DNA from 4 places in the Pantoea sp. B65 genome. Region 2 is predicted to be linked to each of the others. Evidence: riboswitches for the same ligand, from Rfam matches in the RefSeq annotation. Region 2 holds a riboswitch; each other region holds the start of a gene.
What was found. Region 2 has a riboswitch for thiamine pyrophosphate ahead of JWF83_RS21755 (TenA family protein). Riboswitches for the same ligand answer to the same signal wherever they lie in the genome.
Positions count from the first base shown of each region.

Region 1 (7,295 bases), on a different contig from region 2:
GCCTATCTCGGCTATCTTGGCGGTTACCAGCATATCAGTGACTGCATGGCTGATGACCACTACCTGATTGCCGCCCGTCAGCTGATGCTGGCAGAGCAGGCGCCGACACTGCGTACCCACGATGTCGATTTGACGGCCTACGCCGATTCGCTGATCGCACGTTACCAGAACCGCGCCATCAGGCATCGCACTTATCAGATTGCCACCGATGGCAGTCAGAAACTGCCGCAGCGCTGGCTCGACAGTATTCGCTGGCATCTGAAAAACGGCAGCCGTTTTGATCTGCTGGCGCTCGGCGTAGCGGGCTGGATGCGCTATGTTGGTGGCGTTGATGAACAAGGCGCGACGATTGTGATTAACGATCCGTTAAAAGATGAGTTAGCGCGCTGCGTTGCCGCCACGGCGGAAGGCGCCGAACGCGTTACGGCGTTACTGTCGATACGGGCGATTTTTGGTGACGATCTCGCGGCGCAGCCGCAACTGGTGGCACGCGTAACCGACTTCCTGCAACAGCTGCAAACGCTGGGCGCCAGAGAGACGGTAAAACAGCTGATGGCTCACTATTAACCGCTGAAGCATTCAGGTTGCAGAACGTCACCTGCAGCCTGAAGCCGGGGGGCTATAAAAGGGCTGGCGCTGGCGCAACGGGCTGTTTAGACTGAAAGCTTTCCAGCAAGGTTGACCTGTGTGTTAGCCGCAAAAAGGATGTTGCTGAATGTCAATCACTTACACCATAACTGCCAGCGAACCGGTGAATCAGCAGATCTACCGCTTTTTGCGTCAGGATATCGTCACCTGCGTGATCCATCCTGGCGCATTACTGTCGGAGAAAGAGGTTTCCAGCCGGTTTAACGTGTCACGCCAACCGGTGCGGGAAGCTTTTATTAAACTGGCCGAAGCCGGACTGGTTCAGGTGCTGCCACAACGCGGTACCTTTGTACGTAAAATATCTGCCCGTCGCGTTGCCGATGGCCGTTTTATTCGCGAAGCAGTGGAAGTAGCCGTGGTTCGCCGCGCGGCGCTGGAAGCCACACCTGCGGCGCTGGACGAGCTGGAGCATAATTTACAGCTGCAACAACTGGCCGCGCAGCGTCATGACAGCCAGGCGTTTTTACTGCTGGATGATGAATTTCACCGGCTGATTGCGCAAAGCATTCAGTGTGAACTGGCGTGGGAAACAGTAGAAAACATTAAAGCGGCCATGGACCGGGTGCGTTTCCTCACCCTGAGCGAAGTGTCACCGCCAGAAAAGTTAATTGAGCAACACCGGCAGATTTATCAGGCGATTATCGATCGCGATGCTGATGCCGCTGAACGCGCCCTGCGCCGTCATCTGCAGGAGATGATCTTCTCCATTACCCCGATTGCCGAGCAGAATAGCGACTGGTTTGAGCAGACGTAAATTATGCAACGTCGCTGCAAACCATTGGCACGGGCGGCATAAATGCCGTCATCACGCCGCTGCAAACCATTGGCACGGGCGGCATTAATGCCGTCATCACGCCGCTGCAAACCATTGGCACGGGCGGCATTAATGCCGCCCCTACGGGGGGGAACAGCTGAAATTCAGGCGATGGTAACGTCTTTCGACAGATACACATCCTGCACGGAATTAATCAGCGCGACGCCCTCTTTCATCGATTTCTTAAACGCCTTACGCCCGAGAATCAGCCCCATACCACCAGCACGTTTATTGATCACCGCGGTACGTACTGATTCGGCAATATCGGTATCGCCGGCAGCAGCCCCGCCGGAGTTAATCAAACCGGCACGCCCCATATAGCAGTTGGCCAGCTGATAGCGCACCAGATCAATCGGGTTTTCACTGGTCAGTTTGCTGTAGACGCGCTCATCGGTATAACCGAATTTCACTGCCTGATAGCCGCCATTATTTTCGGCCATTTTCTGCTTAACGATATCAGCGCCAATGGTGGCCGCCAGATGGTTTGCCTGGCCGGTCAGATCGGCGCTGGCATGATAATCGGTACCGTCTTTTTTAAAGGCGTTATTACGCAGATAGGCCCAGAGTACCGTCACCATTCCCAGCTCATGGGCGCGTTCGAAGGCGGCGGAAATCTCTTCAATCTGACGGCGCGACTGTTCGGAACCGTAGTAAATCGTGGCGCCGACCGCTACCGCACCGAGGTTAAATGCCTGTTCGACGCTGGCATACAGCGTCTGATCGTACTGGGTCGGATAACTGAGGGTCTCGTTATGGTTCAGTTTCACCATAAACGGAATGCGGTGCGCATAACGCCGGGACACCGATGCCAGCACGCCATAGGTTGAAGCCACACAGTTACAGCCCGCTTCAATCGCCAGCTCGACGATATTCTTCGGATCAAAATAGAGCGGGTTGGCGGCAAATGACGCCGCAGCCGAGTGCTCCACCCCCTGATCCACCGGCAGAATCGACAGATAACCGCTGCCCGCCAGACGGCCGGTGTTATACAGGGTCTGCATATTGCGTAGTACCACAGGAGAACGATTGTTATCGATCATTACCCGATCAACAAAATCCGCGCCTGGCAAATACAGGCTTTCCGCTGGAATGGTCATGCAGCGATGTTGCAGAAGGTGGTCAGCTTCTTTGCCCAATAACTGTACGATGTCCGTCATGTTAGCTCCTGGAAAATGAGTGATGGGCCAAACAGCTTCAGCCTTCAGCCCGACCGCCGGCCTGCGCCGACCTACCACAGCCTGGACCCAATCGCCCCCTTAACGCAAATTGCTGACACCATTTTTCAGAACGATCCGCAGCAAAAAAATCTCATGCAGGCAGTACTGCCTACCACCAGCGATAAAAATGGTGCACCGGGCCAATCCCCTGCCCCACCTCCAGCGAATCCGCATGTTCCAGCGCCCCCTGCAGCCACTGCTTAGCCTCATCCACCGTGGCGGACCAGCTATCATGGCGCGGGCGCAGTGCCGCCAGCGCTGCCGACAGGCTGCACCCGGTGCCATGGGTATGGCGGGTCGGCACGCGCGGGGCGCTAAAGCGCTGCTCATACTGGCGGGTAAACAGCCAGTCCGGGCTCTCCTGCTCAGACAGATGACCGCCCTTAATCAGTACCGCCTGGCAGCCCAGATCTAACAACGCGCGCCCCTGCGCGCACATCTCCCGTTCATTGCGCGCCGGCGGGCAATCCAGCAGCGCCGCCGCTTCCGGTAAATTAGGGGTGATCAGCGATGCCAGAGGCAGCAGGCGCTGGCGCAAGGTTTCAATCGCCATCACTGATAGCAGAGGATCGCCACTTTTAGCCAGCATCACCGTATCGAGCACCAGCCATGGCAGCGCCGCCTGGCGTAAACGCCCGGCGACGACTTCCACAATATCGCTATCCGCCAGCATACCGATTTTGGCGCTATCGATACGCACATCCGACAGTACCGAGTCGAGCTGTGCCGCGACGAACTCCGCGTCGATACGGTACAGCGACTGCACGCCACGGGTATTCTGCGCCACCAGTGCGGTGATCACGCTGGCGCCATAGGCGCCCAGCGCGGAAAACGCCTTTAAATCAGCCTGAATACCGGCGCCACCGCTGGGGTCGGTGCCGGCGATGGTTAAAGCATTAATTCGTTTCATTGCAGCGCCTCCGCATCCAGTTGCCAGAGGGCGTCGAGGAAGGCAGGAATAAAACTCCCCGGCCCGCTGGCCGTGGCGGTCGCGCGTTCACCGGCGCAGGAGATCACCCGGCAGGCACTGGCGATATGCTGCAGGCTATCGCCAGGCAGCGCGGCAAAAGCCGCCACCACCGCCGAAAGCGCACAGCCGGTTCCCACCACCCGCGTCATCAGCGCCGAACCGCCGGGCACCGCCAGCGTACGCTCACCGTCGGTGACATAGTCGACCACTCCGGTTACCGCGACGACCGCACCGCTGCTGCGCGCCAGCTGTTGCGCCGCGCTCAGCGCCGCAGCGGAATCGTGTAAGCTATCGACGCCGCGCCCCTGGCCGACCTGCTGCGCCAGCGCCAGAATTTCTGAAGCATTAGCGCGAATGGCACGCGGACGCTGCAGCAGCAGCGCCTGACAAAATTCGCTACGAAAGCGCAGGCCGCCGACGGCGACCGGATCCAGCGTCCAGGGTTTCTGCGCCTGCACAGCGGCGTCAATTGCCGCGCGCATCGCGCTGGCGCGATCGCGGGTTAGCGTACCGACATTGATTAACAACGCATCGGCGATAGCGCTAAACTGCGCCGCTTCCTCAGCATCGATCACCATCGCAGGCGACGCGCCAAGCGCCAGTAGCACGTTAGCAGTAAAGGTTTGCACCACATCGTTGGTCATACAGTGCACCAGCGGCGCATGCTGACGAAACAGAGCGAGGGATTCGGCGACAATGGCGCCAGAAACCGGGTCAGGTTGATAATTCATATACAACTCCCAACCGGCGATCAAGAAGGCGATGCGCTCAGGCATCTGACTTCCCTCCGCTGGCATTATCCAGTTCAGGTTCAACGGGTGTATCTCAGCCGGTTCGGTGAAAAGAAACGGCACCCCGAGTCAAGTTCTTACTCCGCCAGCATAAGGAAGCGACCAGATTTACGCAAGCGTTAGCCTGACCCTGGCGTCGGTTCGATTACGCGAGGAAGTTGTGCCTAATTTCGTTGTTGCTATCGCGCCAGGTAAATAATTCAAAATATTTCTTCGAACGCCATGCATTGATTCTTATTAATCGTTGTGATAATTAACATTAAAACGCCATCAGGGTTAATTTAAATATTCATAATTATCAATAGATTAAAATTATATTTTTCATATATCAATTATTAACAGACCCTCAACGGCTGGCAAATGCGCGAGAATAAATAGTTATTGAGAGCGACTCTCATTTCAATAGTAAATATTGAGAAAATAAAAAAATATGCATAAATCATCACATTTATTACATCGGTAGTAATAAAACTAAAATAACCAGCCTGTTCCGCCAATATTTGATAAAGATCAAGCTTGTTAAATTAATTTCCTCCCTACTATATCCACTCTTTATTCCTTGTCGTATCAGTCATCGTTCAGGTTGCAGGTGGATTGGCTACGTTAATCTCCTCCAGTCACTTACTGTCGTAAGCGCTCTGAGGGCGTCCGGTAGTCATCCTGCTGCTCTTCACGTTCAATTTGGCAAGACTGACTCCGGATATGGGAGAATAATAAAAATGACTGGGGAAAATACCATCCTTTCCCATCATGGCATTAATCGCCGTGATTTTATGAAGCTATGTGCCGCACTTGCCGCATCAATGGGGCTGGCGAACAGCGCAGCCGCCGAGCTCGCCAGCGCCATCAGTTCGCCACAGCGCCCGCCGGTAGTGTGGATTGGCGCGCAGGAGTGCACCGGCTGTACCGAGTCGTTGTTGCGCGCAACCCACCCGACGATTGAAAACCTGTTGTTGAATACCATTTCGCTTGAGTATCACGAAGTGCTGTCAGCAGCATTTGGCGAACAGGCGGAAGAAAACAAACACCGGGCGATAAGGCAATACCAGGGGAAATATATCCTGGTGGTGGATGGATCTATTCCGCTCAAAGATGGCGGCGTGTACTGCATGATAGCCGGCAAACCGATTGTCGAGCATATTCGTGAAGTGGCGGAACACGCGGCGGTGATTATCGCCATCGGTTCCTGCTCTTCCTGGGGCGGCGTCGCGGCCGCAGGCAGCAACCCGACGGGCGCAGTAAGTCTGCAGGAAGCATTACCGGGAAAAAAAGTGATCAATATTCCCGGCTGTCCGCCGAACCCGCACAACTTTCTGGCCACTGTCGCCCATATTATTGCCTGGCAGCGACCACCAACACTGGATGCGCTGGGACGCCCTACCTTTGCCTATGGCCGTTTGATTCACGAAAACTGCGAACGCCGTCCACATTTCGACGCTGGCCGTTTTGCCAAAGAATTTGGCGATGAAGGCCATCGTCAGGGCTGGTGTCTCTATCATCTGGGATGCAAGGGGCCGGAAACCTATGGCAACTGTCCGACGCTCCAGTTTTGCGACATCGGCGGCGGTATCTGGCCGGTCGGCATCGGGCATCCCTGCTATGGCTGCAACGAGCAGGGCGTGGGCTTCAAAAAAGGTATCTCACAGCTGGCGAATGTGGCAAACCCTACCCCACGCACAGAAAAACCCGCCGTGCATGCCCGCGAGGGCGGCCAGGTTTCCGCCACTGCGGTTGGGTTAATTGGCGGCGTACTGGGCGTGGTCGGCGGCGTCAGCCTGATGGCGGTGCGGGAATTGGGCCGTCAGCAAAAACAGGGACGGCAGGATGCCGACAGCGCATCCCGGGAGGATTAAGCCGTGAACAGACGCCATTTTCTGAAGCTGGCTTCCGCCAGCGCAGTATTAGCGGGAGCACCACGGCCAGGCCATGCGGCGGCGGCCAATAAGCCGCCGATCCCCGGTTCGTTAGGAATGCTGTATGACTCGACGCTGTGCGTCGGCTGCCAGGCGTGCGTTTCCGCCTGTCAGCAGGTCAACAAACTGGCCTATAACCCGCAGAGTAAAATCTATGCCGGGGGCAGTAGTACCTGGTCCAACAACGACAAGTTAAGCCCCTACAGCAACAATATCATCCAGGTCTGGAGCACGGGCAGCGGTCAGAACAAAGATCGGGACAATAACGGTTACGCCTATATCAAAAAGCAGTGCATGCACTGTGTCGATCCTAACTGTGTGTCCGTTTGTCCGGTCGGCGCGTTGAAAAAAGATGCGAAAACCGGCGTGGTGCATTATGACGCCAGTGTCTGCACCGGTTGCCGTTATTGCATGGTGGCCTGCCCCTTCGATGTCCCCAAATACGATTACGAAAACCCGACCGGTAAGATCCATAAATGCGAGTTGTGTAATCAGCAGGGACTGGAACGTCTGGATAAAGGCGGCCTGCCCGGTTGTGTCGAAGTCTGCCCAACCGGCGCAGTGATTTTCGGCACCCGTGAAGCGCTGCTCAGCGAAGCCAGACATCGCCTGACGCTAAAAGCGGGTGATGAATATCGCTATCCACGCCAGACGCTGGCTGCCGGTGACACCAGTCTGCATACGGTGCCCCGCTACGATCGCTACGTTTATGGCGAAAAAGAAGGCGGTGGTACCCAGGTACTGGTACTGGCCAGCGTCCCCTATCAGAACCTCGATCTGCCGCAACTGGATGCGCTTGCCACCGGGGAGCGTTCCGAACATGTCCAGCACACCATCTATAAAGGGATGGTACTGCCGCTGGCGGTATTAGCCGGCCTGTCGGCGCTGGTTCATCGCCATACCCGCGACGAACGTAAAACGGATGAGAAATCTCACCCTGAA
Region 1 covers NZ_JAHXPU010000039.1:170,295-177,589, reverse strand. Annotated here, with positions in the region: gene JWF83_RS19130 (mannitol dehydrogenase family protein) at 1-567, shown strand, start outside; gene JWF83_RS19125 (GntR family transcriptional regulator) at 716-1,402, shown strand; gene fbaB (class I fructose-bisphosphate aldolase) at 1,567-2,619, opposite strand; gene thiD (bifunctional hydroxymethylpyrimidine kinase/phosphomethylpyrimidine kinase) at 2,789-3,589, opposite strand; gene thiM (hydroxyethylthiazole kinase) at 3,586-4,380, opposite strand; TPP riboswitch at 4,415-4,517, opposite strand; gene hybO (hydrogenase 2 small subunit) at 5,160-6,293, shown strand; gene hybA (hydrogenase 2 operon protein HybA) at 6,297-7,295, shown strand, end outside.
Region 1: linked by a shared signal. The riboswitch ahead of thiM (hydroxyethylthiazole kinase) and the one ahead of JWF83_RS21755 (TenA family protein) in region 2 are both predicted to bind thiamine pyrophosphate.

Region 2 (7,295 bases):
GCGACGATAATCAGTTCATCGTAGGCCGGTACGCCATAATCCTCAACATTAAACACTACCGGTTTTTTACCCTGCAGCTCCAGCTCAACCGCTTCGATATTGCGATAGCCACCAATAATCGCATCCACCTGTCCTGCCAGCAACGCGCTGGTCAGCTGAAAATTCACATTAATCATCCTGACGTCCTGCAGGCTGCGCTTTTCATGCTGCAGCATCGTCCCAAGGGTCGCCTGCTCGATGCCGCTAACGGAAAAACCGACTTTTTTACCCCGCAGATCGGCTGGCGAAGCGATGTTGTTATCCAGCGCCATCACCGTATTCAGCGGCGTGTTTATCAGGGTGCCAACGCGCATTAACGGTAAGCCCTGATCGGCAAAAAAGTGCAGTTGCGGCTGATAGGTGATCGCCAGATCTGCCTGGCCAGCGGCGACAAGGCGTGGCGGCAGCGCCGGATCGGAAGGCGGCACAATATTGACCTCCAGACCTTCGGCTTTAAAGGCGCCGATCTGTTCGGCCACCATGATTGGCGCGTGATCCGGATTGATATACCAGTCGAGTACCAGGGTGATTTTTTCCGCAGCGCTGGCGTGAGCAGTCAGAACAGCGCCGAGCAGCAGTGCGGATAAGGATTTTTTCATGCGATAACCTTAAAGTTTTACCATTGTCAGCCGTTTTCAGGCGCCCAGTTAACCAGCCGGCGCACCAGCGCATCGACCGTTTTCCACAACAACAATGTCATCAGCACCAGGATAAATAGCGCGGCAAAACAGAGGTCGGTTTGCATACGTGCATTGGCGTTGAGCATCAGATACCCCAGCCCTTCCGCCGAGCCGACCCATTCACCGATAATCGCGCCAATCGGCGCGACGGCCGCAGCCATGCGCAACCCGGAGCCAAATGCCGGTAATGCCGCCATTAGCCTGACATGACGTAGCTGCGCCCAGCGGGAAGCGCCCATGGTGCGCGCCAGATCGAGATAATCGTTACTCACCTGACGCAGTCCGTCGAAGAAGCTGGATGCGACCGGGAAAAAGATCACCAGTACCGCCATTGCGATCTTGGCGCTGATGCCAAAGCCGAACCACAGCACCAGCAATGGCGCCAGCGCAAATACCGGTATCGCCTGGCTGGTGACCACCAGCGGCATCAGCCAGCGCTGCAGCCGGGGGGAAAAGATCATCGCCAGCGCCAGCAACGCACCGAGCAGTACCCCGGAGACCAGCCCGATTAACATCTCTGCGGCGGTGATCAGCGTGTGCCAGGCAAGAAAAGTTCGTCCATTCCACAGCGCCTTCGCTACTGCTGGCGGGGAAGGCAGCAGGAAAGCCGGGATCCCGCTCAGACTGATTAACCACCACAACAGAAGAAAGCCGCCAGCCAGCGTCAGCCCCTTCATTGCGCCGCCCTTACCAGCCGCTGCAAGAGTTCAGCCTGGCTGTGCAGCAGTTGAGGATCGTCTGGCGCGCGTGGAGGCTGGCCGGCAATGGTCAGCGTATCGGTAATCGTTGCCGGCTGGCCGGACAGCACCAGCAGGCGATGGCTCAGGCGACAGGCTTCCAGCGGATCGTGCGTAATCAGCAACACGGTATGCCGGGCCAGCAGCTCTGTCGCCAGCGCCTGGATCATGGTGCGGGTGATGGTATCAAGGGCGGAGAACGGCTCATCCATCAGCACTATCGGCTGGCGTTCATACAGGGTGCGAGCGATAGCCGCGCGCTGACGCATACCGCCAGACAGAGCGGCCGGCCGCAGCTGGCCTTTGCCGCCCAGGCCGACCCGCTCCAGCAGATGTTCCGCCCACGCGCGATCCCCCTTTTCCCCGCGCAGACGCGGGCCGAGAGTAATGTTTTCTATTACATTCAGCCATGGATACAGCAGATCATTCTGCCCCATCCAGGCGATACGCCCCGTCAGCGGCAGGCCATCGCTGCCGCTGACGGCGCCAGCGGTTGGCGGCGCCAGACCGGCAATAATCTTCAGCAAGCTGGTTTTGCCGACGCCACTGGCGCCTAACAGGGCAACAAAACTGCCGCCGTCGAGGGTGAAATTAAGCCGCTCAAAAATTAGCTGCTGCCCAAAATGCAGGGTTAAATCGCGCACCTGAATGCCGGGAGGAGAGGCGTGGGTCATTGGGCATTTAACCCCATCTGCCAGAAAGCGGCTTCAAGACGTGCGGCAGTGGTGAAAATCTCCGACAGCGCGTTAAAGCGGCTGCTTGCACCGCGTTGCTCACCGACACGCTCCAGCAGGTCAAGCGCTGCCTGCACCCCGTGCAGATAGTGCGCGTCGCCATAGTTATTGATCCACGCTGCATAAGGGTTACCGGCGATCACCGTCGTTGGCTGGTTGCGCAGGCGCAGGCCAATTTCGGCATAGCCCGCCACGCAGGGCAGCAGCGCCGCCAGCAGATCGAGGGCATCACCAGCGTGGCCGATATCCAGCACATAGCGCGTATAGTTGATGGTTTCCATCGCTTCCGGCTCGCTGGCCATCTGCGCTTCAGTCAGCCCCCAGCTGGCGCAGTAGCCCACATGCAATGGCAGTTCCGCCACGATGGCGCCGAGTGAGGCGGCAGCGGCGCGGATCTCTGGCAGGGTGCGCATTTTGTATACCAGCAGGGCGTAAGCGCGGGCGAAATGGATCAGGAACAGATAGTCCTGGGTCAGGTAGCGGCGGAAAGCGCTTTGCGGCAGCGTGCCACTGCCCAGCTGGCGGACAAAGGCGTGATCGATAAAGGCGTGCCAGTCAGCACCAGCCTGACGCCGCAACTGCCCGTACAGACCATGGTCAAAATGGATGTCGCTCATAAGCTTACCCCCTGAAGCACAGACAGGCGGGCCGGGCGATAAAGAATGGTGGTGGTAAACATGGGACCTCCAGTAAGTGAGTGGAGATCCGGGCGCGATAAGGTGTGAATGGCAAGTGCAGACTACCAACCCGTCCCTTCGCTGGCATGACCCAGATCAGGTTCAAAGGGTTCGGCTTACGCCATCTCAGCCCGTTACAGGACACCCCTCGGAGCAGATATTTATACGGTATTCATTTTTTGATTTCAATCACTCTGCTCAGATGACTGTGCGCTGCACTCTTTGCCAGTTGTTAGATTAATTGTAAATCTATCTAACAAATGGAGATCGCGATGACTGCTGCACAAGCAATCCGCGAGCGCATCGCTGCTCACCCTGCTAATAAGCCCTTTTCATCCCTCTGTTTTTGGGACGCGTGCATCTGTCGATTAGACACTGATGCGCCTGGCTCAGCGCGGAGATATCGAACGGCTGCGCAGGTTAGTCGATTTGGCGTCAGGCGTGCGCCGACTCCTGAGGTGATAGTCAGAACAATAGCGGAGACGGAAGGGGCAGTTACGGCATGTGACATCACGCAAACTGCCGCTGGCTGGATGGCTGATGCACTGATGGGGTATCAGCGAAATGAGTGTGCCTGAGCCTGAACAGGAGAAAATGCCTTACTTTGCTCTGGGATTAGATGAACAGGCTGAAATACTCAATAGTCTGGTACCCACGATGGGACGGCGAGCCGAGATTCTGGAAAAAGGCATATGGCTCTGTCTGGTTCCCGGTATTCTGTTCCATCTACCCGGTCGTAAACCGATGGCATTTAAGGGCGGGACGTTCCTTCACTCCCCCTTCGCTTGTGCATCAACACGTGAGGATTGACAGCCTTGCGCCATAAACCTGAGGATCAGCGCCATAGAGACGGCGCCGGGGTCGGGATGGCCGATGGCGCGTTCGCCGAGCGATTTTGCACGACCAAATGCCGCCACCATTTGTCTGGTCTCTTCACTGCCACGGTTGGCAGCCTCGGCTATTTTGTTTAACGCGTCGCCTAACGGTGCGGATTCCAGCGGTTGCGCAACACTGACCGCCGCGGCCAGTGCATCGACCATGGTTTTATCACCGGGCCTGGCGCCACCGCGTTTGCAGACCGCATCCAGCCCGTCACGAAGAAACCGCGCCAGCAGGGCGGAGGTCAGAACGGTTTCGCCGCTCAGACTTTTACCGCCAGCGCGGAACAGGGTGCCGAAAATGGCCCCGGATGCGCCGCCCATACTGGACATCAGTTCGCTGCCGACGCGGGTCAACAGCAGGCCAATATCGTCGCCGGGATCCTGCTGCGCCAGCAATTTGTCCACGGCGGTAAAACCACGCTGCATGCCAGTGCCATGATCGCCATCACCCACCGCCATATCCAACCGGGTAAGTTGCGCTTCGCTGGCGATCATATTACTGGCGACGAACCGCAACAGAGAGGAGAGTTCAGCGGCATTCATGCTTATTTTCTCCACGCAAAACTATTGCAGGGGGCGTCATAGAGTGATTTTAGCTCATCATCCAGCAGGAAAAAGGTAATCGAGTAGCCGGACATTTCTTGCGAGGTGCAATAGCTACCGACCAGCGTATCGTGAACGCGGATAGTACGCTGCGCCAGCAACTGATGAACTTTACGGGTGGCGACCAGCAGTTCGCTCATGGTTGCTGAGCCGAGATTATTCACCAGCAGGCAAATTTCATCACCGGCCAGCAGCGTCAGATCCAGGCAGAGACTCTCCACCAACTCGGTCACCAGTTGATCGGCGGGGACCATTTTCTGGCGGCAAATGCCGGGCTCACCGTGAATGCCGATGCCCAGTTCAAATTCATCATCTGCGATGTCGAAATTAAACTCCCCGGTTTGCGGTAATGAACAAGGAGATAGCGCCACGCCGATGGTGCGGGTGTGCTGATTGGCTTTTGTCGCCAGTCGGCAGATTTCATCCAGCTCCTGGCCCTGACGAGCGGCGGCGCCGGCAATTTTCAGCACCATCATATCGCCGGCCACCCCGCGTCTGTCTTGCCGGCGATCGGCAGGAGCCGAGGCGATATCATCATTGACCCGCACGCTACGCGTGACAATGCCGTCCTCTTCCAGCAATTCGGCTGCGATATCAAAGTTCATATTATCACCCGCGTAGTTGCCGTAGATAAAAAGCACCCCGTTGCCGGGGCTGGCGTTTTTTACCGTCGCCATAATGGCATCAGGCGGAGGGGAGGTGAAAATATCGCCCAGCACAGCGGCATCCGCCAGTCCATCCCCTACATATCCGGCGAACATCGGCTCATGTCCGCTGCCTCCGCCAGTCAATACCCGCACTCGATCATTGCGCAACCCGCAGCGCACCACGGCGCTGATTTCTGGGACCTTCTGTATATCGCCGCGACAGGCAGCGATGAGCCCTTCCAGTTGTTCCCGGCAGACATCAATGGGATTATTCAGCAATTTTTTAGGTTTTCTCATTCGCCTCTCCCGCCGGCGCCGCATTTTTTGCTTCCCCGGCGTTCTGATGAAATTGATGATCGTAATACTCAATACGTGCAACTTTCGCTGCCGATCCCCCTGCCTCAAATTCTGATGCCAGCCAGGACGTCAGGATGCTTTTTGCCAGCTCAGGGCCAATGACACGGGCGCCGAGGGTAATAATTTGCGCATCATTGCTTTTGCGCGCCCGTTCGGCGGAATAATTATCGTGGCAAAGGGCGGCACGGATACCCGGTACTTTATTGGCAGAGATGGACATACCGATACCGGTGCCACATAACAGGATGCCACGCTGATGTGCGCCGTTGACAATCTGTTGCGCCAGATGAACGGCAATATCCGGATATAAATTACCCGTATCGCTATAATCTTTGATCTCCAGTCCTTTATTACCCAGAAACTGCACCAGTATGTCTTTTAATTCTCTGGCAGCATCATCGCTGGCTATAGCAATAGATAACATGCTTCCTCCCGCAGGTTGAACGACACTGCTATGGCGAATTTTGTCTGAATTTATAAATAATTTCCCGGATTAAAAATTTGAGCAGCTTCGCAAAAAAAAGTGTTAACGATGGCAGGTACAATATCTGACACCTGAGTCGCATTATTTATCCCGATAAGTTTAATGTTAATTTAATTAATCTTTGCGTGAAGTTAATTATCCGCTGTAGTAATAAATGGTACGGTAAGTATCTTTTTTAGATAATTTAACAAGAGGCGAAACTATGAAAACGTTTTATCAACAGGCGCTGCGGGAACTGGCCGTTGTGCTGGAAAATATAGATGGGAATTCGGTGCTGCAGGGGCTGGAACTGATTCGACAGGCGCGACGCATTAGCCTTTATGGCGTCGGCCGCGAAGGACTACAGATAAAGGGATTCGCCATGCGTCTTTATCATCTGGGTTTTAACGTCTCAGTGGTCGGTGATATGACCACACCGCCGCTTGGTCAGGGTGATTTACTGATTGTCTCGGCCGGACCGGGTTGGTTTTCCACCGTCGATGCGCTGCTAATTACCGCCAGTCAGGCAGGAGCGGCAACGCTCTGCCTCACCGCCCAACCAGCGGGTGCGTGTGCACAGAAAGCTGACCGGGTGATTACGTTACAGGCGCAAACCATGGCCGATAAACAGGGCGCTGATCGTTCGGTATTGCCGTTAGGATCACTGTATGAAGGTGCGTTATATCTGTTGTTTGAAAGTATGATTGCCCTCTTACAGCAAAAACTGGCTATCTCTTCCGCCGTGATGTTCGCTAATCATACCAATCTTGAGTGAAAACATTAACAACATGATTCTGAATTAATCGCACCTGCAGCTTAGAATAATATTTATGTGAACCCAGACGCAGATTAAATCCGATCAAAGTGAGAAAACAAAACCAGGGGATAAAACTGTTTGTGTTTCTTTGTAGTGTATTGCTTATATGTATGCTTCTGGATATGGATTTTTATGGTTAATTTCAGATCCCCTCTGTTAATTGTTGGTCCTGTCTTTTTTTGCGAAAACTGCGTTATTATATGGAGTGGGCTATGAATAAATTTACCTTGGGTATTATGGCCGTTGTCGTTGCAATATTGCCGTTTGTCGCTTATTCACAGGATGAACAACCCGGTCTGATAAAGAAAGATAGCTATCGGTTTGTGATTATCCCTAAAGTTGTCCATCCATGGTTTGACAAAGTGAATAATGGCGCCAGGCAGGCGGCAAATGTTATTAAGGCTCAGACCGGTTCTGAGGTGCGAATTGTTTACAGTGCGCCGCAGCAGGCTGATGTGGTGTTACAAAATCAGATCCTTGAAAGTTCCATCGCCACGCGTCCTGATGGTATCGCCATCGATCTGCTGGACGAAAAAGGTAATCGGGCTTCACTGGAAGATGCGGTTAGCCAGGGGATCCCAGTGACAATATTTGACTCGGTGGCGCCTGCAGATATGAACCTGACCAGTATCGGCAATGATTTTTGCGAGCAGGCGCAAA
Region 2 covers NZ_JAHXPU010000042.1:84,156-91,450, forward strand. Annotated here, with positions in the region: gene JWF83_RS21740 (ABC transporter substrate-binding protein) at 1-638, opposite strand, end outside; gene JWF83_RS21745 (ABC transporter permease) at 665-1,396, opposite strand; gene JWF83_RS21750 (ABC transporter ATP-binding protein) at 1,393-2,130, opposite strand; gene JWF83_RS21755 (TenA family protein) at 2,127-2,807, opposite strand; TPP riboswitch at 2,924-3,026, opposite strand; gene dhaL (dihydroxyacetone kinase subunit DhaL) at 3,638-4,291, opposite strand; gene JWF83_RS21765 (dihydroxyacetone kinase subunit DhaK) at 4,294-5,295, opposite strand; gene JWF83_RS21770 (RpiB/LacA/LacB family sugar-phosphate isomerase) at 5,282-5,779, opposite strand; gene JWF83_RS21775 (SIS domain-containing protein) at 6,042-6,593, shown strand; gene JWF83_RS21780 (substrate-binding domain-containing protein) at 6,848-7,295, shown strand, end outside.

Region 3 (7,295 bases), on a different contig from region 2:
TCACTTCACCGCAGGCATTTGATGGCCTGCGGGCGCACGGTCGTCCGCTACGTCAGCCGTCGAAGACGTTCGCCACCATGGACCATAATGTCTCCACCCAGACTAAAGATATCAACGCGTCAGGCGAGATGGCGCGTATCCAGATGCAGGAGCTGATCAAAAACTGCGCTGAGTTTGGCGTGCAGCTGTATGATTTGAACCACCCTTTTCAGGGTATTGTGCATGTGGTCGGCCCTGAGCAGGGTATGACCCTGCCGGGCGCCACGCTGGTTTGCGGTGACTCCCATACCTCTACCCACGGCGCCTTTGGCGCGCTGGCGTTTGGCATCGGCACCTCGGAAGTGGAGCATGTGCTGGCGACGCAGACTCTGAAACAGAGTCGCGCCAAAGCCATGAAGATCGAAGTCACGGGCAAAACCGCGCCGGGGATCACGGCCAAAGATATCGTGCTGGCGGTTATCGGTAAAACCGGTAGCGCCGGCGGCACCGGTCATGTGGTGGAATTCTGCGGCGAAGCGGTGGAAGCGCTGAGCATGGAAGGCCGCATGACGCTGTGTAATATGGCGATTGAGCTGGGGGCGAAAGCCGGTCTGGTCGCGCCTGACGACACCACCTTTGCCTATCTGAAAGGGCGTCAGTTCGCGCCGCAAGGCGAAGCGTGGCTGCAGGCGGTGGAGTACTGGCGCAGCCTGAAATCCGACAGCGACGCGCATTTTGATACGGTGGTGACGCTGAATGCGGCAGAGGTTGCTCCGCAGGTCACCTGGGGCACCAATCCGGGCCAGGTGATTGCGGTTAACCAGCGGATCCCTGAACCGGCCTCCTTTAGCGATCCGGTCGAACGCGCATCCGCCGAGAAAGCGCTGGCCTATATGGATCTGCAGCCGGGCATTAAAATGACCGACGTGCGTATCGATAAAGTATTTATTGGCTCCTGCACCAACTCGCGGATTGAAGATCTGCGCGCGGCGGCGGCCATTGCCAAAGGACGCAAAGTGGCGCAGGGGGTGCAGGCGATTGTGGTTCCCGGTTCCGGCCCGGTCAAAGCCCAGGCGGAAGCGGAAGGTCTGGATAAGATCTTTCTTGATGCCGGTTTCGAATGGCGCCTGCCGGGTTGCTCGATGTGTCTGGCGATGAACAATGACCGTCTGAACCCCGGCGAGCGTTGCGCCTCCACCAGCAACCGCAACTTTGAAGGTCGCCAGGGGCGCGATGGCCGTACTCATCTGCTGAGTCCGGCCATGGCGGCGGCGGCGGCGGTCACCGGCCACTTCGCTGATATCCGCGAACTGCATTAAGGAAAACACCATGGCGAAGAAATTTACTCAGCATAGCGGGATTGTGGTGCCGATCGATGCGGCGAATGTCGACACCGATGCCATTCTTCCGAAGCAGTTTCTGCAGAAAGTGACGCGTAGCGGTTTCGGCGAGCACCTGTTTCACGACTGGCGTTATCTGGATGCCGCCGGAACCCAGCCGAATCCGCAGTTCATCCTGAATAAGCCGGCGTTTAAAGGCGCCAGTATTTTACTGGCGCGGGAGAACTTTGGTTGTGGTTCATCACGTGAACATGCGCCATGGGCGCTGACTGATTACGGTATTCAGGCGGTGATAGCGCCGGGCTTTGCCGATATCTTTTACGGTAACGCGTTTAATAACCAGCTATTGCCGGTCACCCTGACGGAACCGCAGGTGGATGAGCTATTTGCGCTGGTGGCAGCCGAACCGGGCGTCAGCTTTACTGTGGATCTGGAGAACATGGAAGTGATTGCCGCGGGTAAGCACTACCACTTTGAGCTCGACAGTTTCCGCCGCCACTGCATGATTAACGGCCTCGACAGTATTGGTCTGACGTTGCAGCATGATGCCGAGATTGCTGATTACGAGCGCCGGCAACCGACGTTTCTGTAATGCAGGCGGCATAACCAATGCCGCCGGAAAAATATTCAGATAACGCCATGTAGGGGCGGGATTTATTCCGCCCGTGCCGACGATTTCATCCATGGTAATGACGGGATTTATTCCGCCCGTGCCGACGACTTCACCCATGGTAATGACGGGATTTATTCCGCCCTGCTGCTTTATACGTCCTTCACCTTTAACGACAGCACCAGCGCCAGAATCGATAACAGTAACGCCAGCCAGTACACCGAATAGTGCCCCCAGGTTTCTGATAATGCCCCCTGCAATACCCCGGCAAGGATCACCCCGGTAGAAATACTGTTGGTAAACAGCGTGGTCGCGGCTCCTGGCCGCCCCGGCATCAGGTCCTGAAAATAGAGCATGCCAATCCCGGCGATAATACCGATAAAAATAGCATTAAAAATCTGTATCGCCATTAATGCGCTACGCGACTGAAACAGTACCAGCCCGAGATAAAACAGCACCCCTGAGGCAATGGCAAACAGCATCATATTGCGTTTGCCGAAGCGCTTAACATAATGCCCGGCCAGCAGCATCGCCGGGATCTCCAGCCCGGCGGCAGTCCCCATCAGTAGCCCCGCCAGCCGATCCGGCAACCCGAGCACGCTGCTAATATACAGCGGCATATCAATGATATACATGGTATTACAGGTCCACATAATCATCGAAGCGAGAAACAGCATACGCACATCACTGTTTTTCCAGGCGCTGATTTGCGTCAGCAGCACTTCAGAAGACTGCTCCACACGCGGCACCGAAGGCAGGGCAAACCAGATCAGCGCCAGACAGATCACAAACAGCGCCGCCGCCACCAGAAACATGCTGGTGAAACCATAATTCAGCGCCAGAGCAAAGGAGAGGGGTGGCCCGATAACCCACGCCAGCGACAGCTGCGCACGCATCACCGAACTGAACATCACCACTTCGCGCGCCGAACTGTCGGCATACTCGCGCGCCAGAGCAAAGATCTGCGGCATCGCCACGCTGGCCAGCGACGACAGAAACACCCCCAGCGTAATCAGCGTCAGGTAGTGACGGTTAAAGGCGAACAGTACGGCATTAAGTAACGCCATCCCGCAGCAGAACAGAATCAGCATACGCCGGTCGCCGCGGTTGTCGGAACGCTTCGCCAGCAGCAAACTCACCGCGATACCGGCAATCGCATTGACGGTATAAAACAGTCCGACCCAGAACGGGCGCACGGCCACTTCACGGGATAAAAACAGACTCAGGGTCGGCGCCTGTAGTGCGCCGGCGACCCCAATCATAAAGGAGACCACCATAAAGGCGAGGTAAACCGGATTAATGCGACGGCGGCGGGTAAGCAGCGATTTCATGCCTTGATCCTTGCAGGATGAAATAGGGATCATCAAATAAAACAACAAAACGAATAAGAAGCGTAGACGTAACCATAGCGAAAAGAAAAAAGCCAGCAACATAAAGTCGCTGGCAGGTCAAAAAAAAGCACCATACTCAGAAAGGGATGGTTGAGCACATCTTTAAACGATCCGGATGCCTCCCGCTCTTCCATCTGCCGCTATTATCGCCATAATACAGGAAATGAAAAACTGATAGCTTTCACCGCGGAGTTCCTCTTTTATGTCCTCTCCCCGCCTGCGCCAGCAATTTATTCGCCTGTGGCAAAGTTGTAACGGTCAGTCACACGAAACCACACTGAATGAACTGGCGCTGCAGCTCAGCTGTTCCCGCCGTCATATGCGTAACCTGCTGAACGCCATGCAGGCCGAGGGCTGGCTCGAGTGGCAGTCAGAGGCCGGACGCGGCAAGCGCTCGCTACTCAGCTTTCTGTATACCGGCCTGGCGCTGCAACAGCAGCGCGCCGAAGATCTGCTGGACCAGGACCGCATCGACCAGCTGGTGCAACTGGTGGGGGATAAAAACCAGGTGCGTCAGATGATTACCTCGCATCTTGGCCGCAGCTTCCGCCAGGGTAAGCATATTCTGCGCGTACTTTACTATCGTCCACTGGTGAATTTATTACCCGGTTCGCCGCTACGACGCTCAGAAACCCATATCGCCAGACAGATATTTAGCAGCCTGACGCGCATAAATGAGGAAAACGGGGAACTGGAACCCGATATTGCGCACCACTGGCAACAGATCTCGGCGACCCACTGGCGCTTCTATCTGCGACCGGCGATTCATTTTCATCATGGCCGCGAACTGGAGATGGAAGATGTGATCGCCACCCTGACGCGGCTTACCAGCCAGCCGCTCTTCAGCCATCTGAGCGTGATTGAATCTTCCCCCCCCTGGGCGCTCGATATTCATCTCAGCCAGCCGGATAACTGGCTGCCCTGGCTGTTAGGTAGCGTCAGCACCATGATCCTGCCGCGCGAATGGCCGACCCTGGCGGATTTTAGCCGTCAGCCAATCGGCACCGGACCCTACTCGGTAGTCCGCAATCAGCAGTCACAGTTAAAAATTCAGGCATTTGACGACTACTTCGGTTATCGCGCGCTCATTGATGAGGTGGCAATCTGGGTTCTGCCGGAAATTACTGATGAACTGGTCTATTCCGGCGTCAAACTGCAGGGTAACCAGCAGGATGAAAAGTCGGAAGAGAGCCGCCTTGAGGAGGGCTGCTATTTTCTGCTGTTTGACCAGCGCTCCGAACAGGGACGCAATGAGCAGGTGCGGCGCTGGATCAGCTATATCTTTAACCCGATAGCGATGCTGAATCATTCCGGTATCGGCTACCAGCGCTACTGGTTTCCCGCTTACGGGCTGTTGCCGCGCTGGCATCACCGTCGTGATATGACGCCAGCCAGTAAACCGGAAGGGCTGGAAACCTTAACCCTCACCTGGTACAGCGATCATATTGAGCATCAGGGGATCGCCAATGCGCTGGAGCCGATTCTGGCGGAATATGGCGTCAAACTGATCACTCAACAGGTGGACTATGACAGCTGGTATCGCGGTGATGCGCAGAGCGATATCTGGCTGGGTAGCGCCAACTTCACCCTGCCGTTAGAGTTTTCGCTCTTTTCCTTACTGTATGAAATTCCGCTGCTCCATCACTGCGTCAATATTGACTGGGAAAGTGATGCGCAACGCTGGCGTCAGCAGCAGCTGCCGCTGGCGGAGTGGAGTAAGCAACTGGTGGACAGCTACAGTCTGCACCCGCTGTTCCACCACTGGTTATTGCTGGAAGGCCAGCGCAGTATGCGTGGAGTGCGCATGAATACCCTCGGCTGGTTCGACTTTAAATCCGCCTGGTTTGCGCCGCCGGAATCATGACGCTTTTGTTGCCGGGCAGAAATCACTAGAATGGGCCGTTCTCAACGGGGTGCGGAAAAACCTTGTGTGGCGCAGGCGGCATACCTGCCGTCATTGTGGCTACGGAAAATCTTTGGCGCGGGCGGCATAAATGCCGCCTCGACACCCAATGATTTACAACACGGTAGGGGAGCCATTTATGGCTCCCGTCAAATTTCCGCTGAGACAGACCCGTCGAACCTGATCCGGTTAATACCGGCGTAGGGATTTGAGATTGCCCGTCACTCAGATCCTTTGCGACTCATAAAACTTCTCTTCAGGAGAGCGCAAAGTGTTAAAGAAAACCCTGCCATTACTGTTACTGCTGGCGACACCGGCTTTTGCCGCCAAACCGGTTCTGACCGTCTATACCTATGACTCCTTCTCAGCGGACTGGGGTCCCGGCCCGGCGGTGAAAAAAGCGTTTGAAGCCGACTGCAACTGCGAACTGAAATTCGTTGCTCTGGAAGATGGCGTTTCACTGCTGAACCGCCTGCGCATGGAAGGCAAAAACAGCAAAGCCGATGTGATCCTCGGCCTCGATAACAATCTGGTGCAGGCGGCGGAAAAAACCGGTCTGTTCAGCCCGGCCAAAGTCGATACCGGCGCGCTGAAAATTCCCGGCGGCTGGCATAACAGCACCTTTGTACCTTACGACTACGGCTACTTCGCCTTTGTCTATGACAAAACCAAAGTTAAAAACCCGCCGAAAAGCCTGAAAGAACTGGTCGACAGCGATCAACACTGGAAGGTGATCTATGAGGATCCCCGCACCAGTACGCCGGGCCTTGGCCTGTTGCTGTGGATGCAGAAAGTGTATGGCGATCAGGCGCCGCAGGCCTGGCAAAAGCTGGCGAAGAAAACCGTTACCGTCACCAAAGGCTGGAGCGAAGCCTATGGCCTGTTCCTGAAAGGCGAAGGCGACCTGGTACTGAGTTACACCACCTCGCCGGCTTATCATCTGATTGAAGAGAAGAAAGATCAGTACGCCGCTGCCGACTTCGCTGAAGGCCACTATCTGCAGGTCGAAGTGGCTGGCCAGCTGGCCAGCAGCAAACAGCCGGAACTGGCGCAGCGCTTTATGAAATTTATCGTCAGCCAGCCGTTCCAGCAAACCATCCCGACCGGCAACTGGATGTATCCGGTGATCGACAGCAAACTGCCGGACGGTTTTAGCACTCTCAGCGTGCCAAAAACCGCGCTGGAGTTCAGCTCGCAGCAAGTCGCCGATAAACGTAGCCAGTGGATCAGTGAATGGCAACGCGCCGTCAGCCGCTAATTGCTGGCTGGATGATCCCCGGCGGCCTGGCAGCGATACTGCTGGTCGCCGTGGCGCTACTGGCGCTTGGCGCTTTGTGGTTTAACGCGCCGGAAACCGACTGGCGCGTTATCTGGCACGATCGCTATCTGTGGCACGTACTGGGTTTCTCCTTCTGGCAGGCGCTGCTATCCGCGCTGCTGTCGGTGATGCCGGCAATACCGCTGGCGCGCGCGCTTTACCGGCGGCGTTTTCCCGGACGCCATGCGCTGCTGCGCCTGTGCGCCATGACGCTGGTGCTGCCGGTACTGGTGGCGGTGTTTGGCATCCTGAGCGTCTATGGCCGCGAAGGCTGGCTGGCGCATCTGTGTCAGCTAATCGGTATTGATTACCGCTTCTCCCCTTATGGCCTGCAGGGCATTCTGCTGGCCCATGTATTTTTTAATCTGCCGCTGGCCACCCGCCTGCTATTGCAGACGCTGGAAAATATTCCTGCCGAGCAGCGTCAGCTGGCGGCGCAGTTGGGTATGCGTGGCTGGCATCAGTTTCGTCTGGTGGAGTGGCCATGGCTGCGACGGCAAATACTGCCCGCCGCCGCGCTGATTTTTATGCTGTGCTTCGCCAGTTTTGCCACCGTCCTGTCGCTGGGCGGCGGCCCCAGAGCCACCACCATTGAGCTGGCTATCTTTCAGGCGCTCAGCTACGACTACGATGCTGGCCGTGCGGCATTGCTGGCGCTGCTGCAAATGTTCTGTTGTCTGGGTCTGGTAATGCTCAGCCAGCGCCTGAGCAAAGCGATCCCGGCGGGAAGCGCAACACTGGATGGCTGGCGTAA
Region 3 covers NZ_JAHXPU010000023.1:203,632-210,926, reverse strand. Annotated here, with positions in the region: gene leuC (3-isopropylmalate dehydratase large subunit) at 1-1,298, shown strand, start outside; gene leuD (3-isopropylmalate dehydratase small subunit) at 1,309-1,911, shown strand; gene JWF83_RS10965 (sugar efflux transporter) at 2,082-3,260, opposite strand; gene sgrR (HTH-type transcriptional regulator SgrR) at 3,523-5,184, shown strand; TPP riboswitch at 5,340-5,447, shown strand; gene thiB (thiamine ABC transporter substrate binding subunit) at 5,495-6,481, shown strand; partial or broken gene thiP (thiamine/thiamine pyrophosphate ABC transporter permease) at 6,457-7,295, shown strand, end outside.
Region 3: linked by a shared signal. The riboswitch ahead of thiB (thiamine ABC transporter substrate binding subunit) and the one ahead of JWF83_RS21755 (TenA family protein) in region 2 are both predicted to bind thiamine pyrophosphate.

Region 4 (7,295 bases), on a different contig from region 2:
TGGATTCCAGAGCAGCTTTAGCCTGGGTCTTAGACAGGTCCGCTTTGTCCGCAATTACATCAATCAGTTGAGTCTTGTTCATAAGTTATCCTTACAGTGTATTTATCGCTTGCTAAGCATCAAGTGCGAGGGAAAAGCCAGATTCTGGCACCTTCAGCCTGCACGCACCGATAGCCACATTTTTCAGCCCCCCAAATGTAGACCAGACAGGGGGCGGATGTGAAGCCTTTAGGCATGACAAATCAGGCGTGAAGTCACGTTTTATCGCCTTATTGCTGAAAATTTATACCAATATTGCTAATCGCGGCTTCACGCAGGTCAGATCGCAGACCTTTGATCAGTTCCAGGTCGCGCTCTTCACAGGCAGCCAGCAGGCGAAAAATCTCCCACTGGATATCCCATTCCTCTTCTACGGCAGGATTCTCTTTAAGTTCATCATCGGTCATTTCACGACCAGCCTGACTCATTTCGAGGATCGCAACAGTGGTGATTGACGTCTCACTGACGGCGATAGCATGCGCCAGAGTTTCCCCACTCAGACGTGAGTGCAGTAATTCGCTCAGAGCCACACAGGCATCAATCGCCGGATGGACACCATAGACCTCGTAATCATCGGCCGACGGGATCGCTTCTTCCAGCTTCTCCAGTTGGCTGTCAAAATTCACTTTGGCATCTTTGACCACCAGCGTTTCCCACACCAGATCGAGGATGCGGCGATAGAGCTGAGGATCGGCAAAACCGGTTTGCTGGCAGAATGCCCAGTAATTGGGATACATGCGCTCACACAGGCAAGCCATAAAAGTAACGTGCTGCCAGCTTTCCAGTTTTTCCAGCCGCAGATGAATCGGATTACGTAACATATTGGGATCTCATAGACATTGACGCGCGGCCTGCAGTGTACCTGAAAAGCCGCTGACTCACACCGTTAACCCTGCTGCTGCCAGCGCAGGAAGGCCCTGCGCCCGGATGCTACCGCATCGGCCCAGCGCGTCGGTTCCGGTAAGCGATAGCCGGCCATACAGTTTTCCACCCACTGTAGCGCCGTATCATGACTGATGCGGTGCCCGGTGGAGACAAACAGCGGATTACAGCGTTTTTTACTGCGCCATACCCAGCCCAGTTGCTCACCTTTATCCAGCAGCGGCTGGCGTGCGCCGGGCTGCTCATCCAGCGGCGCAAAATGGCCGCACAGGCGCCGCTTTGCCACGCCAATGGTTGGCACATCCACCAGCAGACCAAAATGGCTGGCCACCCCCAGACGGCGCGGATGAGAGATGCCATGGCCATCGACAAACAGCAAATCGGGCTGATGTTCAAGCATTTGCCAGGCAGCCAGCAGCGCGGGGTATTCGCGGAAAGAGAGAAAACCGGGGATATAGGGCATGGTGGTGGCGATACGCGCCACCTGGTGTTCAATCAGTTGTAACGACGGATATTCGAGGATCACCAGCGCAGCGCGCGTCACCTCGCCCTGTTGCTCAAAACCGACGTCCGCACCAGCAATCAGGCGCGGCGGCAGGCAATCAAAATCGTCGTGACGTACCACTTCTTTTGCCCGTGCCAGCTGTTCCGCACGCAGGGCCTGCATATCCATGCTTACTCCTGATGGTAAGGACGCGACAGCGCGTGCACCGCCGCCACAAAGGCACCCGCATGCTCTGGCGGTACATCAGGATGAATGCCGTGTCCCAGATTAAACACATGGCCATTGCCCTTGCCAAAACCCTGCAGAATACCCGCCACTTCCTGTTCGATACGTGCCGGCGGAGCATACAGCATAGAAGGGTCCATATTGCCCTGCAGCGCCACACGGTGGCCGACGCGACGACGCGCCTCGGCGATATCGGTAGTCCAGTCCAGTCCCAGCGCATCACAACCGGTAGCCGCCATCTCTTCCAGCCACTGCCCACCACCCTTGGTGAACAACGTCACCGGAACGCGGCGACCTTCATTTTCATGCAACAGGCCATCAACGATTTTATGCATATAATAGAGTGAGAAATCACGATAATCGCGACCGGTCAGCACCCCACCCCAGGTATCGAAAATCTGCACCGCCTGGGCGCCGGCACGGATCTGGGCGTTCAGATAGAGAATAACGCTATCCGCCAGCTTATCCAGCATCAGGTGCAAGGTTTCCGGTTCGGCAAACATCATTTTCTTGATTTTGGTAAAGGCCTTACTGCTGCCGCCTTCCACCATATAGGTCGCCAGCGTCCACGGGCTGCCGGAGAAACCGATCAACGGTACGGCGCCGTTCAGGTTTTTACGAATGGTACGCACCGCATTCATCACGTAGCCCAGTTCCCTTTCCGGATCGGGCACCGGCAACTTCTCTACATCGGCACGACAGGTGATCGGCGCAGAAAAGCGCGGGCCTTCACCGGTTTCAAAGTAGAGTCCAAGGCCCATGGCATCGGGAATGGTCAGGATATCGGAGAACAGGATCGCCGCATCAAGCGGAAAACGCCGCAGCGGTTGCAGCGTGACTTCGCACGCCAGCTCGGCATTTTTGCACAGCGACATAAAGTCACCGGCTTGTGCACGGGTGGCTTTATACTCTGGCAAATAACGTCCCGCCTGGCGCATCATCCATACCGGGGTAATATCCACCGGCTGCCGCAGCAGGGCGCGTAAGTAACGATCGTTCTTCAGTTCACTCATCTTCAGACTCTCTCAAAAACAGGCACGCAGTATATACCGCGCGAGGTGCAGGAGCCATTAGTGGCTCCCCGACGGAATGCACCGGGCGACAGGTATAGCCGCCAATTATTCCGCTGCGGCGCGGCACAGGGCTACGGTATCTTCAATCAGACGGCGGGCAACGGTGCCAGGCGGCGGCAACAGCGGCAGGTTATCGTAGCGATACCAGCCGGCGTCGAGCAGCTCTTTGCCATCGTGCTGCAATATCCCCTCATCGTACTCAGCCATAAAGGCCATCATCAGTGAGTGGGGAAATGGCCAGGGCTGTGAAGTGACATAGCGAACGTTCCTGACCTTCACATTGCTCTCTTCCATCACTTCACGCGCCACGGCCTGTTCAAGCGTTTCGCCCACTTCAACAAACCCGGCCAGTACGGTATAGATGCTGTTGCGATGGCGCGCGTGCTGCGCCAGCAGAATCTCCTGGCCACGGCGGATCGCAACAATAATGCAGGGTGCAATTTGCGGATAATAGCGCTGGCGACAGTGACCGCAGAGACAGGCCGTTTCGCTTTTACTGTGATGCATTTCATGACCACAATAGCCGCACCAGCGATGGGAGCGATAAAACTCAGCCAGCTGGACGCCACGTCCGGCAAGCTGAAACAGACCGGCATCCTGATCGATAATCTGGCGCACCGATCCCATATTTTCGTTGCGGTTCTCGCGGATCAACCACACCTTTTCACCCAGCCACTCGCCAATTACCGATCCCTGCGATCCAGCCAGCCCCAATTCTGCGGCATTACCATGCGGCAGATCACCTTGCGGCAACCAAAGTTTCTGTTCATGGCTGACAACCCACCAACCAACGTCTACGCTTGAAATCTCATGTTCCATAAAAATTATTATCCTTTGCTTTAACAGTCTCACTGTAGTACTGCTGTTAAGTATTCGGAAAGTTGCGCTAAGACTATAATACCCAAAGTAGTTGGAGTTGCAGCAAGGTAGCAAGAGAATGAATCCCGATATGCTGAGATTCGTCAGTGATGCGGGTCAATCAACACGGCTAACACAGCTACAACTACACCGGGCATTAACCCACACGGAGTCGATCATGCTTAACCAGTTAGATATTCTGGCCGCACGCGTCGGTGGCAGCAATGAACTGGTGGATCTCTGGTTAAACGCACGCAGGCAATTGCTGGCAGCGTATTATCAGCTGGTAGGTATTAAGCCTAACAAAGATTCACTCACCGTACTTGATGACAAGGCTCTGGATAACTTTTGTCAGAAACTGGTGGATTATCTTTCTACCGGTCATTTCAGTATGTATGAACGCATTATCGCTGGTCTGCCGGGCGACAGCCCGTCACTTGCCGCTTCCCAGATCTACCCGGCGCTGCAGGCCAATACCGAACAGATAATGAATTATTACGACACGCATCTGGAAACGGCGATTGATGATGATAACTATCTGCTGTTCCAGCAGGCATTATCTGGCGTAGGCGAGGCGCTGGAAACGCGCTTTACCCTCGAAGATCGGCTGATTCAGCTCGCTTACGACGACCAGGCGCGCGCCCTGCCCGTCGCCAACGACCATAATCTGGTGCGCCCGGCGTAGCGGTTATCCGCAGGTAAACCCCTTGTAGTTTACGAAACACCCCTCTATGCTGAAGGGGTAATTTTGGGCTCGGTGGTGATCGGGGCGGAAAACATCCCGCGCCGATAAACCGGCCCAAATTCTTCTTGTCGGAGTGCCCTTCGGGGCTGAGACCGTTAATTCGGGATCCGCGGAACCTGATCAGGTTAGTACCTGCGAAGGGAACAAGAGTAAACAATCTGTTTCGGTGTTTGCCGATCCGTCGTCACACCGTCTGTTACTCCCGCCGAACTCCGGACAAGCCATTTTCCCTATGTAATCAGGATATGAGCTATGTCTACCGTTGAAAAAAAATTCAGTCGCCGTGCGCAGCGCGCTCAGGCTCAGCAGTTTATCGATTCGCTGCAGGGTAGTGCTTTTCCCAACTCAAAACGTATTTATCTGAGCGGTTCACGCGCCGATATTCGTGTGCCAATGCGCGAAATCCAGCTTAGTCCGACCATGGTCGGCGGCAGCAGAGACAATGCGCAATTTGAGGATAACCAACCAATACCGGTGTATGACACCGCCGGCCCGTATGGCGATCCTGACGCGCTGATTGATGTGCATACCGGCCTGCCAAAGCTGCGCGCAGGCTGGATTGCCGAACGGGGAGATAGCGAAGAGATTAACCAGCTCAGCTCCGCCTGGAGCCGGCAACGGCTGGCTGATGAAGGTCTGGACCCTCTGCGTTTTGCTCATCTGCCACGGCCACAACGGGCGCTGGCTGGCCGCTGCGTGACGCAACTGCACTATGCGCGTCTTGGCGTGATTACGCCGGAGATGGAATTTATCGCCCTGCGGGAAAATATGGGGCGTGAACGCATCCGTGGCGCCGTTCTGCTGCAACAGCATGCGGGCAACAGCTTTGGCGCTAACCTGCCGGAGAATATCACCGCCGAATTCGTCCGTCAGGAAGTCGCCGCCGGTCGCGCCATTATCCCGGCCAATATTAACCATCCCGAAGCGGAACCGATGATTATCGGCCGTAACTTCCTGGTGAAGGTCAATGCCAATATCGGCAACTCGGCAGTTACCTCCTCGATTGAAGAAGAAGTAGAGAAGCTGGTGTGGTCAACGCGCTGGGGCGCCGATACGGTAATGGATCTGTCGACCGGCCGTTATATCCACGAAACCCGCGAATGGATCCTGCGCAACAGCCCGGTTCCCATCGGCACCGTGCCGATTTATCAGGCGCTGGAAAAGGTACATGGCGTCGCCGAAGACCTTAACTGGGCGATTTTCCGCGATACTCTGCTGGAACAGGCGGAGCAGGGGGTGGATTACTTTACTATCCACGCCGGAGTGCTGCTGCGCTATGTGCCAATGACCGCCAGACGTCTGACCGGCATCGTGTCGCGCGGTGGTTCGATTATGGCGAAGTGGTGTTTATCGCATCATAAAGAGAGTTTTCTCTATCAGCATTTCCGCGAGATTTGCCAGATTTGCGCGGCTTATGATGTCTCACTGTCACTGGGTGATGGCCTGCGTCCCGGCTCAATTCAGGATGCCAACGACGAGGCGCAATTTGCCGAACTGCATACGCTGGGGGAACTGACTAAAATCGCCTGGGAATATGATGTGCAGGTGATGATCGAAGGTCCCGGCCATGTACCGATGCAGATGATCCGCCGCAATATGACCGAACAACTGGAACACTGTCATGAAGCGCCGTTCTATACCCTGGGCCCACTGACGACCGATATCGCGCCGGGCTACGACCATTTCACCTCCGGCATCGGCGCGGCGATGATTGGCTGGTTCGGCTGCGCCATGCTGTGCTATGTGACGCCGAAAGAGCATCTCGGTCTGCCAAATAAAGAAGACGTCAAACAGGGTTTAATTACCTACAAAATCGCCGCCCATGCCGCCGACCTGGCGAAAGGTCATCCGGGGGCGCAGATCCGCGACAATGCCATGTCCAAAGCACGTTTCGAATTCCGCTGGGAAGATCAGTTTAACCTGGCGCTGGATCCGCATACCGCCCGCGCCTATCACGATGAAACGCTGCCACAAGAGTCCGGCAAGGTCGCCCACTTCTGTTCAATGTGCGGGCCGAAATTCTGCTCAATGAAGATTACCCAGGAAGTGCGCGAATACGCCGCGCAACAGCAGGCGCAGCAGGTTGATGCGCAGCCGATTGAAATTGGCATGGCGCAGATGGCGGATGCCTTCCGCAGTCGCGGTGGTGAACTTTATCACCCGGCCGATGCCCTGAACCCGGAGGAATCCGCATGAGTAACGTTTTCCCTGCCACCGCCAAAAAACTCGGCCTGTATCCGGTAGTCGATAGCGTGGAGTGGATCGCCCGCTTGCTGGATGCTGGCGTACGTACCATTCAGCTGCGCATCAAAGATCAGCCAGAGGAGGCGGTCGACGCCACCATCGCCGCAGCCATCGCGCTGGGTAAACGCTACCGCGCACGCCTGTTTATCAATGACTACTGGCGGCTGGCGATAAAACACCATGCCTATGGCGTGCATCTTGGTCAGCAAGACCTTGATGTGGCTGACTTAAATGCCATCCGTCACGCTGGCTTACGCCTCGGACTGTCGACCCATGATGATCAGGAGCTGGATCGGGCGCTGGCGCTACACCCCTCTTATATCGCCCTCGGCCATATTTTCCCGACGCAAACCAAACAGATGCCTTCGGATCCGCAAGGGCTGGTCGAACTGAAGCGCCATCTTGCACGCCTTGGCGATATCTCCACTGTGGCGATTGGCGGCATCAGTATTGAGCGGGCGCCGGAGGTGCTGGCCTGCGGCGTCGGCAGCATTGCGGTCGTCAGCGCCATTACGCAGGCGGCGGACTGGCGTCAGGCCACGCAAACCCTGCTGGCGCTGGCTGAACCAACAGGAGCGGAACATGTTCAGTGACGGTGATTTTTTACGCTACAGTCGCCAGTTGCTGCTGGAAGAGTTCGGCATCGATGCCCAGGAGAAACTGCAACGCGCCAGCGTGCTGATTGTCGGGCTGGGCGGACTTGGCTCGCCCGCCGCGCTCTATC
Region 4 covers NZ_JAHXPU010000038.1:4,499-11,793, forward strand. Annotated here, with positions in the region: gene hupA (nucleoid-associated protein HU-alpha) at 1-82, opposite strand, end outside; gene JWF83_RS18245 (YjaG family protein) at 270-860, opposite strand; gene nfi (deoxyribonuclease V) at 926-1,594, opposite strand; gene hemE (uroporphyrinogen decarboxylase) at 1,597-2,664, opposite strand; gene nudC (NAD(+) diphosphatase) at 2,770-3,543, opposite strand; gene rsd (sigma D regulator) at 3,761-4,267, shown strand; TPP riboswitch at 4,387-4,487, shown strand; gene thiC (phosphomethylpyrimidine synthase ThiC) at 4,580-6,523, shown strand; gene thiE (thiamine phosphate synthase) at 6,520-7,164, shown strand; gene JWF83_RS18280 (HesA/MoeB/ThiF family protein) at 7,154-7,295, shown strand, end outside.
Region 4: linked by a shared signal. The riboswitch ahead of thiC (phosphomethylpyrimidine synthase ThiC) and the one ahead of JWF83_RS21755 (TenA family protein) in region 2 are both predicted to bind thiamine pyrophosphate.